Regions from separate parts of the Streptomyces odontotermitis genome, predicted to be linked through region 2. Evidence: riboswitches for the same ligand, from Rfam matches in the RefSeq annotation. Region 2 holds a riboswitch; the other holds the start of a gene.
The links. A riboswitch is a leader RNA that binds a small molecule or an ion and turns the genes downstream of it on or off. The one in region 2 is predicted to bind cyclic di-AMP.

Region 1: another riboswitch for cyclic di-AMP. It lies ahead of ACQB60_RS13075 (transglycosylase family protein); the one in region 2 lies ahead of ACQB60_RS35590 (C40 family peptidase).

The regions. Positions count from the first base shown of each region.
Region 1 covers NZ_JBNJLS010000003.1:519,941-527,432, forward strand. Annotated here, with positions in the region: gene ACQB60_RS13065 (cytochrome P450 family protein) at 1-254, shown strand, start outside; gene ACQB60_RS13070 (transglycosylase family protein) at 400-1,482, shown strand; cyclic di-AMP (ydaO/yuaA leader) riboswitch at 1,676-1,868, shown strand; gene ACQB60_RS13075 (transglycosylase family protein) at 1,874-2,599, shown strand; gene eno (phosphopyruvate hydratase) at 2,963-4,243, shown strand; gene ACQB60_RS13085 (FtsB family cell division protein) at 4,342-4,821, shown strand; gene ACQB60_RS13090 (DUF501 domain-containing protein) at 4,897-5,436, shown strand; gene ACQB60_RS13095 (Ppx/GppA phosphatase family protein) at 5,433-6,374, shown strand; gene ACQB60_RS13100 (NAD(P)/FAD-dependent oxidoreductase) at 6,784-7,492, shown strand, end outside.
Region 2 covers NZ_JBNJLS010000019.1:57,141-64,632, forward strand. Annotated here, with positions in the region: gene ACQB60_RS35580 (C40 family peptidase) at 1-591, opposite strand, end outside; gene ACQB60_RS35585 (hypothetical protein) at 913-1,266, shown strand; gene ACQB60_RS35590 (C40 family peptidase) at 1,353-2,558, opposite strand; cyclic di-AMP (ydaO/yuaA leader) riboswitch at 2,567-2,722, opposite strand; gene pcrA (DNA helicase PcrA) at 2,978-5,509, shown strand; gene ACQB60_RS35600 (M23 family metallopeptidase) at 5,559-7,124, opposite strand; gene ACQB60_RS35605 (lipase family alpha/beta hydrolase) at 7,300-7,492, opposite strand, start outside.

The sequences.
Region 1 (7,492 bases), on a different contig from region 2:
CCCTCGACCTCGCGCGCACCGACAACCAGCACCTCGGGTACGGGCACGGCATCCACTACTGCCTCGGCGCGCCCCTCGCCCGGCTGGAGGGACAGCGGGCGCTCGCCACCCTGCTCACGCGCCTGCCCGACCTGCGGCTCGCGGCGGAACCTGCCGATTTGCGCTGGCGCGGCGGGCTCATCATGCGCGGACTGCGCACGCTGCCGGTGAAGTTCACGCCCCCGGAGAACTCGGCCGGAAGCGACGGAAGCTGACGTTCCGTCAGGGCTGTGACTTTCACGTGATCTCCGCTGCATCGACTTGTGACAAGCGTTCGAGTCCCGCTACGTTCACCAGTCATCGCGGCACCACCCGCGACCGTGGCGTCCCGCGTCACGGCAGCCACGGAAAGGCACGCGCATGCTCTCCGGGAACGGTCGTCACCGTCGCCCCCGTCAGGCCCCTGCTCTCGTCGTCGCGGCGGGGGTCGCCGGATCTGCCATCGCCATCCCGCTGCTCGGCGCCACCAGCGCGAGCGCCGCGGACGCCGCGACCTGGGACCGGCTCGCGGAGTGCGAGAGCGGTGCCTCCTGGAGCGCCAACGAGGGCAACGGCTATTACGGCGGGCTGCAGTTCTCGCAGGAGGTCTGGGAGAACTACGGCGGTCTCGACTACGCGCCGAGCGCCGACCAGGCCAGCCGCTCCCAGCAGATCGCCGTCGGCGAGAAGGTGCTGGAGGACCAGGGCCCCGACGCCTGGCCGAGCTGCTCCGCGGTGGCCGGACTCACCCAGGACGGCACCGCCCCGGACGTCGACCCGGGCGCTCCCACTCCGGAGCCCACCGACTCCTCCGGCCCGTCTGACGCCCCGTCCGACCCCTCTTCGGAGGCCCCCGGCGACGGCGGCAGCGGTAGCGACAGCGGCAGCGACGGTGGCGACACGCCCGGAACCGGCGGTCCCTCCCGAGACAAGAATCACGACGAGCCGGGCAACACGGACGAGACGTCCAAGCCGTCCGACGACGCCTCGAAGCCCTCCGAGGGCTCCGCCGAGCCGTCCGACGGTGCCTCCGAGCCCTCGGACGACGGTGCCGAGCCGTCCCCGTCCAAGCCCTCCGGCAGCGGCAGCGGCAGCGAGGACCCGGACAAGTCCGGCCAGGACGGGCCCACTTCCCCCGGCGGCGACCAGGCCACTCCCGCGCCCGACCCGTCCGACTCCGCACCCTCCAGTGGTGGCCGCCACCGCGGCGGCCACGCCGACGAGGGGGCCCACGACGGCGCCAAGGACCGCTCGGGGCGCCACGCCTCCCGCGGGCAGTCGCGTGACAAGGACGCGGCCGACGGCACCTACACGGTCCGCCCCGGGGACAGCCTCTCGGCGATCGCCGACGACCTTGACGTGCACGGCGGATGGCCCGCTCTCTACGACGGCAACAAGAAGGCCGTCGGAGCCGACCCGGACCTCATCCTTCCCGGTCAGCGCCTCGATCTGGGCGAAAAGTAAGGGAAGTTGACGGTAGGCACCCGGCCTCCTTATTCGTAAATGTCCGGTTTGGCGCGAGTGAGAGATGGGTCTCAGAAGCCCTGATCGTCTTTGAAATTCCGGGGATCGCGTGCCTACGGTCATCACCGCTCGCCACTGCGGGCCCCGCCGGTCGGTACGCCGAATCCTGCCAACCGCCGGACGGGAACAGTCGTCGCGTCAAGCGCCGTAGGCAGGAGCGGGGGACCCAAGGTTTGCGCCGGGCCCACCCGGACGGCGGCTCAACACAGGAGCCGCCGGACGGGGTTGGGAACGGCTAGGGGTTAAGTCGCGCTCAAGGAAGCGCGGCCGGGCACTCACTGGCCCGAACCCGACAGCTCACCTCGCAGGCGTCGGTGAGGGGATCTAACTCATGCTGCGTTCCAGCAAGGGCAAGCACCGTCGTCCGTCCAAGGCCACCCGCGTCGTCACGCTCGCCGGCGTCACCGGCGTCGCCGCCGCCGCCCCGCTGATGGCGGCCGGCTCCGCCTCCGCCGCCACCGGCGCCGAGTGGGACGCCGTCGCCCAGTGCGAGTCCGGCGGCAACTGGTCCATCAACACCGGCAACGGCTACCAGGGCGGCCTGCAGTTCTCGCCGTCGACCTGGGCCGCCTACGGTGGCACCAAGTACGCGCCCACCGCCGACAAGGCGTCCAAGGCCCAGCAGATAGAGATCGGCGAGAAGGTCCTCGCGGGTCAGGGCAAGGGTGCCTGGCCGAGCTGTGGCGTCGGCCTCTCCAACGCCTCGTACAGCGGTGGCGGCTCCGCCGAGCAGCAGCAGCCGCAGCAGCAGGCCCCGAAGCCGCAGCCGAAGCCGCAGGCCGAGCGCACCGAGCAGGCCCCGCAGCAGCAGAAGTCGCAGGCCCAGCCGCAGCAGACCGCCCCGAAGTCCGACTCGAAGAAGACCGTCGAGACCCCGACCGGCAAGACGGTCAAGAAGGGCGACGGCGAGTACAAGGTCAAGAAGGGCGACACGCTCTCCAAGATCGCCGAGTCGCACCACGTCAAGGGCGGCTGGCAGAAGGTCTACAAGCTCAACGGCGACATCATCGACGACGCCGACTTCATCTACCCGGGCCAGCAGCTGCACCTCAGCTGAGGCTGACTGCCCCACCCCGCCCTGACCTGCCGCAGGGCACACCCCGTCCCCACGGGCTCCCCGCCCCGGTGCGCGTATCCCCCGTACGCACCGGGGCGGGGGCGTGTCCGGACCCCTGCCCGGCCCCCATGCCGATCTCCATGCCGAACCCATGCCGATCCCCATGTCGGCCCCGTGTTCGCTACTAGCGAGTAGAGAAGATGGGCTTACGCCCTGATTCCAAGGTATTTGGGCCCCTGTTCGTCCCAGGAGGCGGGCGGTCGGCTGGCCGAAGCTCCGGAGCCCGTTAGGCTCAGGAGGCGCAGGGCCAAAGCGACCCCGCGTACCGCGCGTACTCGCGTCACATCCCAGAAGGAGATGCTCGTGCCGTCCATCGACGTCGTCGTAGCCCGGGAAATCCTGGACTCCCGAGGCAACCCCACGGTCGAGGTCGAGGTCGGCCTCGACGACGGCAGCACGGGTCGTGCTGCTGTCCCGTCCGGCGCCTCCACCGGTGCCTTCGAGGCCATCGAGCTCCGTGACGGTGACCCCAACCGCTACCAGGGCAAGGGTGTCGAGAAGGCCGTCCTCGCCGTCATCGAGCAGATCGGCCCGGAGCTCGTCGGCTACGACGCCACCGAGCAGCGCCTGATCGACCAGGCCATGTTCGACCTGGACGCCACCGACAACAAGGGCTCGCTCGGCGCCAACGCCATCCTCGGCGTCTCGCTCGCCGTCGCGCACGCCGCCTCCGAGGCGTCCGACCTGCCGCTGTTCCGCTACCTCGGTGGCCCGAACGCGCACCTGCTGCCCGTCCCGATGATGAACATCCTGAACGGCGGGTCGCACGCCGACTCGAACGTCGACATCCAGGAGTTCATGATCGCCCCGATCGGCGCGGAGTCCTTCTCCGAGGCCCTGCGCTGGGGCGCCGAGGTCTACCACACCCTCAAGAAGGTCCTGAAGGACAAGGGTCTGTCGACCGGCCTGGGCGACGAGGGCGGCTTCGCCCCGAACCTGGAGTCGAACCGCGCCGCGCTCGACCTCATCCTCGAGGCCATCAAGCAGGCCGGCTACGTCCCCGGCGAGCAGATCGCGCTCGCGCTCGACGTCGCTGCGTCCGAGTTCTACAAGGACGGCAAGTACGAGTTCGAGGGCAAGTCCCGCTCGGCCGCCGAGATGACCGAGTACTACGAGGAGCTCGTCTCCGCGTACCCGCTCGTCTCCATCGAGGACCCGCTGTTCGAGGACGACTGGGCCGGCTGGAACGTCATCACCGAGAAGCTGGGCGAGAAGGTCCAGCTGGTCGGCGACGACCTGTTCGTCACCAACCCGGAGCGCCTGGCCCGCGGCATCGAGGAGAACTCGGCCAACGCCCTGCTGGTCAAGGTCAACCAGATCGGCTCGCTGACCGAGACGCTGGACGCCGTCGAGATGGCCCAGCGCAACGGCTTCAAGTGCATGATGTCCCACCGCTCCGGCGAGACCGAGGACGTCACCATCGCCGACCTGGCCGTCGCCACCAACTGCGGCCAGATCAAGACCGGCGCCCCGGCCCGCTCCGAGCGCGTCGCCAAGTACAACCAGCTCCTGCGCATCGAGGAGATCCTCGACGACGCCGCGGTGTACGCGGGTCGCTCGGCCTTCCCGCGCTTCAAGGGCTGATCCCCCGGGGCTACGCGCTAGCCCGTCGTACGTACGTCCCCGTACTCGGTCCCGTACCGTGTGCGGGGACGTCCGCACGTACAGGGGAGGCGGAAGACATGGCCGTGAAGGACCGGGACCGGTTCTCCACCGCGGCGCGGCTGCGGGTGCTCGGCGAGCAGACCGCGGCCCGCGTCTACCGCTCCCAGACCAAGCGCCAGGCCCGCCGCTCGCGGCTCACCGGCCGCGCCGCGCTCCTGGTGCTGGTGGTCTGCTCCCTGGTCGTCGCCCTCGCCTACCCGATAAGGCAGTACGTCTCGCAGCGCGCCGACATCGCGGAGCAGCGCCGCGAGCAGGCCGAGCACCGCGCGGCCGTGGAGCGGCTCCGCGACGAGAAGGCCCGCTGGCAGGACGACGCGTACGCGGAGCAGCGCATCCGGGAGCGGCTGCACTACGTGCGTCCGGGGGAGACCGGCTTCATCGTGATCGACCCCGACGCGGCGAAGCCGTCGCGCGTCGAGCAGGGCTCGTCGGACCGCCCCTGGTACTCGAACGTGTGGGACGGCGTGGACAAGGCCGACCGCACCGACGACGAGTGACCGCTCCCGTCACTCACTCCCGCTCATCCCGCTCCCTCCGCTCACCCAAGAACAGCAGACAGGCGAAAGACAGGCATGGACACCCCGCCGCCCAGCACCCCGCGCACCGAGCCCACCGACGCCGACGTCGAGGCATTCAAGCAGCAGCTCGGCCGTCCGCCGCGCGGTCTGCGGGCCATCGCGCACCGCTGCCCCTGCGGTCAGCCGGACGTCGTGGAGACGGCGCCGCGCCTCCCGGACGGCACGCCGTTCCCGACGACGTACTACCTGACGTGCCCGCGCGCGGCCTCCGCGATCGGCACGCTCGAGGCCAACGGCGTCATGAAGGAGATGTCGGAGCGGCTCAAGACGGACCCCGAGCTGGCCGCCGCCTACCGCAAGGCGCACGAGGACTACATCGCGCGCCGCGACGCCATCGAGGTCCTCGAGGGCTTCCCCAGCGCGGGCGGCATGCCGGACCGGGTGAAGTGCCTGCACGTCCTGGTGGGCCACTCGCTGGCCGCGGGTCCGGGCGTGAACCCGCTGGGCGACGAGGCCATCGCGATGCTCCCGGAGTGGTGGCGCAAGGGCGCCTGCGTGACGCTGCCCGAGGCGGCCGAGGGGGAGTCCGAGTGACCCGGGTCGCCGCCATCGACTGCGGTACGAACTCGATCCGCCTCCTCGTGGCGGACGCGGACCCCGCGACCGGTGAACTGGTCGACCTGGACCGGCGGATGACGATCGTCCGCCTCGGCCAGGGCGTCGACAAGACCGGGCGTCTCGCCCCGGAGGCGCTGGAGCGCACCTTCGCGGCCTGCCGCGAGTACGCCGCGGTCATCAAGGAGCACGGCGCGGAGAAGGTCCGCTTCGTGGCGACCTCGGCCTCCCGCGACGCCGAGAACCGCGACGACTTCGTCCGCGGGGTCCTGGACATCCTCGGCGTGGAGCCGGAGGTGATCAGCGGCGACCAGGAGGCGGAGTTCTCCTTCACGGGCGCGACGAAGGAGCTGACGGGGCGGGCGGACCTGGCCAAGCCTTACCTGGTCGTGGACATCGGCGGCGGCTCGACCGAGTTCGTGGTGGGCGAGGACACCGTCCGGGCGGCCCGTTCCGTGGACGTCGGCTGTGTCCGCATGACCGAGCGCCACCTCGTGGTCGACGGCGCCGTCACGGACCCGCCGACCGCCGCGCAGCTGGACGCGGTCCGCGCCGACATCGAGGCGGCCCTCGACCTCGCCGAGCAGTCCGTGCCCCTGCGCGAGGCCCGCACCCTGGTCGGCCTCGCGGGCTCGGTCACGACGGTCGCGGGGATCGCGCTCGGGCTCCAGGAGTACGACTGGTCGGTGATCCACCACTCCCGGATCCCGTACGAGACGGTGCGCGAGATCGCGGACCGGCTGGCCCGCTCCACGCACGCCGAGCGGTCCGCGATCCCGGTGATGCATCCGGGCCGCGTGGACGTCATCGCGGCGGGCGCCCTGGTGCTGCTCGCGATCATGGAGCGGACCGGTGCGCGCGAGGTCGTGGTGTCGGAGCACGACATCCTCGACGGCATCGGCTGGTCGATCGCCTGAGCAGGTCAGGCGGCGTCTGAGCGCCTCCACGGGGGGTCGAAAGGCCCTCCGGAGGGGGTCCGACGACGGTCTGCCCGAAACCTTCGTGAAGTTCTTCACAAGGAATTCGGCCCCGTTGGACGAAGTTCAGGCCCTTCGGACCCCCGAATGTGGCCGCACGGCCCCCGGAGTCCGTATCCGCGCCCCGTTACGGGGGTGTTGCCGGAGTGTGGACCGGGCGGTGGTCCACTCCGTGGGAGAGCCAAGAGGGGCAGCTCACAAGGGGTGAACAACGACTCGCGTTACATCGTGGTTCCCTCGCGCCGCCATGACCTCCGTCACGTGGGCGGCGAAGTGTAGCAGAGCCCCCACCCATGCTTGTGAAGGGGCGCACGAGCGACCCCCTCGAAGGGGGTGGATACTCGATGGCATGAGCACCACGGAGCGTCCCAGGATCCTCGTAGTAGGCGGTGGGTACGTAGGCCTGTACGCAGCTCGACGCATTCTGAAGAAGATGCGCTACGGAGAGGCGACCGTCACGGTCGTCGACCCGCGCTCGTACATGACGTACCAGCCCTTCCTCCCCGAAGCTGCGGCCGGCAGCATCTCGCCTCGGCACGTCGTCGTCCCGCTGCGACGCGTGCTGCCCAAGGCGGAAGTCCTCACCGGCCGGGTCACCACCATCGACCAGGACCGAAAGGTCGCCACGATCGCGCCGCTCGTCGGCGAGGCGTACGAGCTGCCTTTCGACTACCTCGTCATCGCGATGGGCGCGGTCTCCCGCACCTTCCCGATCCCCGGTCTCGCCGAGCAGGGCATCGGCATGAAGGGCATCGAGGAGGCCATCGGCCTGCGCAACCACGTCCTCGAGCAGCTCGACAAGGCCGACTCCACGACCGACGAGGAGGTCCGCCGCAAGGCGCTGACCTTCGTCTTCGTCGGCGGTGGCTTCGCGGGTGCGGAGACCATCGGCGAGGTCGAGGACATGGCCCGCGACGCGGCGAAGTACTACACCAGCGTGAAGCGCGAGGACATGCGCTTCGTGCTCGTCGACGCCGCGGACAAGATCCTCCCCGAGGTCGGCCCCAAGCTCGGCCAGTACGGCAAGGAGCACCTGGAGAGCCGCGGGGTCGAGGTCT
Region 2 (7,492 bases):
CAGCAGCCGCCGCGCCTCGCTCAGCTTCTTGGTGACCGTCTTCTTGTGCCGCTTCAGCTCCGCCTGGCGGGACTTGAGGTCGGCGAGCTCGTCGTCGGCCTCGCCGCGCAGCCGGTCGATCCCGCGCAGCTCCTCCTGGACGCGGGTGACGGCCGCGGCCTGCCTGCTGCCCGCGCGGTCGGCGAGCGTCGCGCGGTCCAGGAACTGCTCGGGGTCGGAGGAGAGCGCGAGCTGGACGGACGGGTCGAGGCCGCCGGTGCGGTACTGCGCGGCGGCGTACGAACCGAGACTTTCGCGCGCGGAGTTGAGCCGGTCCTCCTTGCGGGCCGCCTCGTCGCGGAGCCCGTCCAGGGCCTTGTCCGCCTTGTCGGCCTTCTCCTTGGCGCCGTTGTACTTCTCGGTGGCGGCCTCCGCCTGGTGGTAGAGGGCGTCCACCTTGGCCTTCACCTCGGCGGGGCTGAGCTTGGGCTCCGCGTGTCCGGTGCCTTCGAACGCGGTGGCCGTCGCTGCCGACGCGAGTGCGAGGGTGGCGGCGGTACGGGCCGTATGGCCGCTGAGCGAGCGCTGTTTGGGCTTGCGGTGCGCTGCCACGAGTCGGGCCCCTTTCGCGTCCGGCGGCGGCCCGCACAGGGGAACGGGGCCGCCGCCGGACTTCTCGGCGGTGGTGGCCGACGGCCGCCCCTGGTCCGAGCGGCGGTGGGGAGCCGGTCACCTGGGCAAGGACGCTAAACCTGAGCGTCACGAGTTGGTGACGGATTGTCCGCAACTGACGCAAGGGGACGATGCGATGACCGTATGTGACCGAGCTGCCCGCGGGGCGGCGTCCCACTCCCTTACGTCCGTGACCGATGTGGTGTTTGTGGGCGACCTCGCCGTCAAGTGGTGCTATCGGCCCGGTTAGGCTCCGGACTCATGGACCTACTCATCCATCTCTTCGTCGGCCTGCACATCATCGGCATCGCCGCGCTCCTGGGTGGCTTCCTGACCCAGATGAAGCAGATCGGCGCGGGCGCGGCCCGCTTCACGCCGGCCATGCTGCACGGCGCGCTCACCATGCTGGTCACGGGCGTCGTCCTGGTCGGCCTGAACCAGGCCGACGACAACCCGGTCAACAACATCAAGATCGGCGTGAAGCTCGGGCTGCTGATCGTGATCCTCGCGCTCGTCTATGTGAAGCGGGACGACGAGAAGGTGGACAAGGCGATGTTCGGGACGGTGGGCCTGTTCACGACGGCGAACATCTTCATCGCGGTGCTCTGGACCTGAGCCTGCACGCGGTGCTCCGGACCTGAGCCCGCGGAGAAAAAGGGCACCCACGCGTGTGGGTGCCCTTTTCGTGTTCCAGGAGAGGGTTACGCGGGCCGCACCACGCTGTGGATCGGCATGTAGTAGATCGACTCGACGCGGACGTTCGCGCCCGGCTTCGGGGCGTGGATCATCTTGCCGTTGCCGATGTAGATCCCGACGTGGCTGATGTCGTCGTAGAAGAAGACGAGATCGCCCGGCTTGGCGTCGGCGGTCTTCACCGTCGTGCCGACCTTCACCTGGTCCCAGGTGGTGCGCGGCAGGGAGATCCCGGCGGACTTCCACGCGGCCTGCGTGAGCCCGGAGCAGTCGAAGGAGTCGGGTCCGGTGGCGCCCCACACGTAGGGCTTGCCCATCTGTGCCTCGGCGAAGTCGATCACCTTGGCGGCCTTGGTGGCGTAGCTGCCGTCCGTGCTGCCCGAACCGGAGCCGGAGCCGGAACCCGAGCCGGACCCGGACCCCGAACCGGAGTCGGAGCCGCCGTTCTGCTCCTTCTCCTGCTCCTTCTGCTTCGCGGCCTCCTCGGCCTTGCGCTTGCGCGCCTCCTCGGCCTGCTGCTTGCGGGCCAGCTCGGCGGCCTTGCGCTTGGCGGCCTCTTCCTTCTTCTTCTCGATCGCCGCGAGCCGCGCCTTCTCCTCGGCGGTCAGCTTCGACAGGAGCTCACGGGCCTCGCGGAGCTTGCCCTGGACGTCCTGCTTGCTCGTCCTCAGGTCGTCCCGCGACCGGCTCAGGCTCTTGAGGCTCTGCGCCGCCTTCGTGCGCTGCTTCGTCGCGGACGCCTGCTGCGACTGGAAGGTGTCGACGGCTCTCTTCTGGCGCGCGGTGAGGCGGTCCGAGAGGTGGTTCTGGTCGAAGTAGCCCTGCGGGTCGCTGGCCAGCATCGCCGTGGCGGTCTCGGAGACGGCCCCGGTCCGGTACTGGGCGGCCGCGAACGAACCGAGCTCCTGGCGGGCGTCGTTGAGCTTGTCGGTGCGCTTGGCCACGTCGTCCAGGAGGCGGTCGACCTTCTTGCGCTGCTTCTCGGTCTTCTCCTTGGCCGAGTTGTACTTCTGTGTGGCCACGCCCGCCTGGTGGTACAGGGCGTCGACCTTCTTCTGGACCTCTTCGAGGCTCGGCTTCTGCGGGGCGGAGGGCGCTGCGTTCGCGCTCTGCGACAGGAGGGCCACGGAGGTGAGGGCCGCCGTCGTGATGCCGATGGCGGGGGCTGTACGTATTCCGGCAATGCGGGTCCGCGGCTTGCGGTGCGACGCCAAGGGAGGCGACTCCTTCCGTAGACCGCCTACCGGGTTAGCTGTCGGGTTCGGGCGGGTGGTTCGGAAGGCTGCCCTACAGTCCCGTACTTCGTACGGGACCGATTCACCCCAAGGTCTTGGTGGGTCCCCGGCTCCGAGGGGGTCGGACTCGGCGGAGGCCGCGCGTTCCCGGCGGGGTTCGCCGGTGGGATCACGTGCGGCCCGCGGAGCACGCTAGCCAACTCGTGTGCTCCGTGTGAAGGTTGATGTTCGATATGCCCGATACATTTTCGTGACTTTACGAAGGCCAAGACGCGCCCTTGACGGCCGGTGGCGCAGCGTGACCGGTCGCGTGCACCGGGTGGCGCGAGGGGTGCCGCGGGGCGGGTGGCCGGAACCCGGGGCGGGTTGTCAGTGGGTCCGCCTAGACTCGGGAGGCGATGAGCAGCCTCTTTGATGACAGCTTCCTGGCGGACCTCAAGCCCTCGCAGGCCCATGAGGAAGAGCCCCCGCCGCCGCCCGAGGACAGCGCTCCGGAGCCCATTCCGGACGACCTGTTCGGCGGGAAGTTCGACGCGCCCCCGCCGCCCCGGGACGCGCACTACCGCGACGGCGCCCCCCGCCCGGTCCTCGACCCGGCGGCGCTCCTCGACGGGCTGAACGAGAACCAGCGCGCGGCCGTCGTCCACGCCGGCTCCCCCCTGCTCATCGTCGCGGGCGCCGGTTCGGGCAAGACCCGCGTCCTGACCCACCGCATCGCCCACCTCCTCGCGGAGCGCGGCGTGCACCCGGGCCAGATCCTCGCGATCACGTTCACGAACAAGGCCGCGGGCGAGATGAAGGAGCGCGTCGAGCAGCTCGTCGGGCCGCGGGCGAACGCGATGTGGGTGTCGACGTTCCACAGCGCCTGCGTCCGCATCCTGCGCCGCGAGTACAAGAAGCTGGGCTTCACGTCCTCCTTCTCGATCTATGACGCGGCGGACTCCAAGCGCCTGATGGCCCTGGTCTGCCGCGACCTGGACCTGGACCCGAAGAAGTTCCCGCCCAAGTCCTTCAGCGCCAAGATCTCGAACTTGAAGAACGAGCTGATCGACGAGGAGGACTTCGCCGCCCAGGCCGCCGACGGCTTCGAGAAGACCCTCGCCGAGGCGTACGCGATGTACCAGTCGCGCCTGCGCGAGGCCAACGCCCTCGACTTCGACGACCTGATCATGACGACGGTCAACCTGCTGCGCGCCTTCCCGGACGTGGCCGAGCACTACCGCCGCCGCTTCCGCCACGTGATGGTCGACGAGTACCAGGACACGAACCACGCGCAGTACGCGCTGGTGCGCGAGCTGGTGGGCCCCTCCGGAGAGGGCAGTGATCCCGGCGAACAGGGCGAGCTGTGCGTCGTGGGTGACGCCGACCAGTCCATCTACGCCTTCCGCGGCGCCACCATCCGCAACATCCTCCAGTTCGAGGAGGACTACCCGGACGCGACGACGATCCTCCTGGAGCAGAACTACCGCTCCACGCAGACGATCCTGAGCGCCGCCAACGCGGTCATCGAGCGCAACGAGAGCCGCCGCCCCAAGAATCTCTGGACCAACGCGGGCGCGGGCGCGCGCATCACCGGCTACGTCGCGGACACCGAGCACGACGAGGCGCAGTTCGTCGCCGACGAGATCGACCGCCTCACGGACGCGGGCGACGCCAAGGCGGGCGACGTCGCGATCTTCTACCGGACGAACGCGCAGTCCCGTGTCTTCGAAGAGATCTTCATCCGCGTCGGCCTGCCCTACAAGGTCGTCGGCGGCGTCCGCTTCTACGAGCGCAAGGAAGTCCGGGACGTCCTCGCCTACTTGAGGGTCCTCGCCAACCCCGAGGACGCGGTGCCGCTGCGCCGCATCCTGAACGTGCCGAAGCGAGGCATCGGCGACCGCGCCGAAGCGATGATCGACGCGCTCGCGCAGCGCGAGAAGATCTCCTTCCCGCAGGCCCTCGCGCGCGTGGACGAGGCGTACGGGATGGCGGCCCGCTCCGCCAACGCCGTCAAGCGCTTCAACACCCTCATGGAGGAGCTCCGCACGGTCGTCGAGTCCGGCGCGGGCCCGGCCGTCGTCCTGGAGGCCGTGCTCGAGCGGACCGGTTACCTGGCCGAGTTGCAGTCCTCCACCGACCCGCAGGACGAGACCCGCATCGAGAACCTCCAGGAACTCGCCGCCGTGGCCCTGGAGTTCGAGCAGGACAACGGCGCGACCGAGGAGGGGACGGACACCGACACCGACACGGCCGCCGACGCCGCCGCCGATGCCGACGAAGGCGCCGCCCCCGCCGGTTCGCTCTCCGACTTCCTGGAGCGCGTCGCCCTCGTCGCCGACTCGGACCAGATCCCCGACGAGGAGGACGACGGCTCCGGCGTCATCACGCTCATGACGCTCCACACCGCCAAGGGCCTCGAGTTCCCGGTGGTGTTCCTCACCGGCATGGAGGACGGCGTCTTCCCGCACATGCGCACGTTCGGCAAGACCAAGGAGATCGAGGAGGAGCGGCGCCTCGCGTACGTGGGCATCACGCGCGCGCGGGAGCGGCTCTACCTCACCCGCTCCGCGATGCGCAGCGCCTGGGGCCAGCCCTCGTACAATCCGGCGTCGCGCTTCCTGGAGGAGATCCCCGAGGTCCACGTGGACTGGAAGCGCACGGGCTCGATGGGCGCCCCGGCCTCCTCGGGACCGGCGGCCGGTGTCGCCGCCTCGCTGTCCTCGTCCCGCTCGCGCGCGGGCGGCCCGCAGGGCTTCGCGACGCGCAGGGCCAACGAGAAGCCGGTGGTCTCGCTCGCGGTCGGGGACCGGGTCACCCATGACCAGTTCGGTCTCGGCACGGTCGTCGGAGTGAAGGGCACGGGCGCGAACGCGGAGGCGACGGTGGACTTCGGCGAGCCCAAGCCGAAGCGCCTGCTGCTGCGGTACGCGCCGGTGGAGAAGCTGTAACCCGGAGACGAACGCGCCCGGAGACGAACGCGCCCGGGGGCGGCCGGAGTTACGTCGGGTCGAGGTCGTGGCTGCGTAGCCACGGCAGCGGGTCGATGGCCGAGCCGCCGCCGGGGCGCACCTCGAAGTGCAGGTGCGGGCCGGTGGAGTTGCCCGAGTTGCCGGAGAAGGCGATGACGTCGCCCGCCTTGACCTCGCCGCTCATGATCTTGTGCGTGGAGAGGTGGCAGTACCAGGTCTCCGTGCCGTCCTTGGCGGTCACGACCGCCATGTTGCCGTAGGCGCTGTTCCACTTCGTCGACACGACGCCGTCGGTGGCGGCCATCACGGGCGTGCCGTACGAGACGGGGAAGTCGATGCCGGAGTGCACGGACATCCAGTTGACGCCCGCCTGGCCGTAGTACGCGCTGAGGCCGTGCTGCTTGACGGGCAGCGCGAACTTGGGCCGCAGCCGCTCCTTGCGCGCGGCCTCCGCGGCGGCCTTCTTCTCCGCGGCGTCCTTCTTCGCCTTGAGGTCGATGCGCTTCTGGGTGCGGCTCGCGCGGTCCGCGAAGTCACCCGCGTCGGCGGAGAGGTTCTCCAGCTGGGTGTCGAGCTTGCTGTTGGCGGCGGCGGGCTTCACGGACGTGGGGTCCGGGGCGGAGGCCGTCGTGTCCTTGCCGTCGTCACCGCCGCCGAGGTTGCTCACGGACGCGGCGGCGATGCCCGCGACCCCCATCACGCACACCGAGGGCACCGCGACGGTGAGCAGGGCGGAACGCTTCGCCGGGGAGCGGCGGCGGGTGCTGCGGGAGCGCGCGGCGGGGCGGGTACGGCCGGGGAGGTCGGCGGGGCCATCAGGACCGTCGGGACCGTCGGGCTGGTACGCCTCGTCGGGGGTGAACTCGTGCTCCGCCGCGGGCGGTTGGTCGTACGAGGCGGGGGGCCCGTAGGGGTCTTCGTGCGGCACGTCGTGGGCCGACTCATGGTGCGCCGCCCCGTGCGGGGCGGCTTCGTGGTGGCCGTCCGAGTTCCACGCGGTCGCGTCGTAGGCGCCCGTGTCGAAGGTGCCCGCCGCGAAGGTCTGCGTCTCCCACTGCTGGGTCTGGTCCAGGGGTGCCGCGGGGGCCGCCTGGTTCGCCTCGTGCCACGCGCTCGCGTCCCACTGACCGGTGGCGTCGGGCCCCGCCTGCGCCGGGATGTCGGCGAGCTGCTGGTACCCGGCGGTGGCCCAGATGCCGGTGGTGTCGTAGCTGCCGGTGTCGTAGCCGCCGGTGTCGTACGAGGCGTGGTGCTGCGCGGCGTACGGGTCGTAGTTGAGCGTGGTCTGCGTGCCCGTCGTGGTGGCCCACTGGCCGGTGTCGTACTGCCCCGTGTCGTGCTGCCCGGTGTCGTACTGCCCGGTGGGCAGATCGCCGAAGAGGGGGTCCGTCGCGAAGCTGCCGGTGTCGGTAGCAGTCGTGAAGGTGTCGGTGGCGTAGCCGCCCGAGGTGGTGAACGAGCCGGTGGCGTAGACGTCGTACGGGGCGTAGCCGCCGTGCTGGGTGCTCTGCTGGTCGTAGGCGCCGTAAGAGCCGTAGTCGACGTCGGGTGCCGAGGACGGGGGAGTGGTCCCCGACGGGTGACGGTCGTTCACCAACTTCTCTTTCGCCTCGACGGCAGGGGGCAGAGCAGTGCGGTGACTGTACCCGGCGGTATGCGGGCGCGACAATCTTCGGCAGGTTTCATGCGCTCAGGAAACGGGCATTCGGCCGCCTTTCGGCGGTCAGTGGGCAGACCTTTGGCCCTGCGTTCGAGGTCAGTTCGAACTTTCAGGCCACTGTCATACCCCCGGCGGCGGAGGCCGCGGCCGTGGTAGAGGGCTCCGTGAGGTCGAGCGCCTGCCGGATGCCCGCCGCGACCGCGGGGTGCACGGGCATGGCGAGATGCCCGATTCCGGTCACCCGCACGTTCTGCACGCGCAAATCCGGGTGGTCGACGCAGGCCGTCTCGAGCGGGTCCATC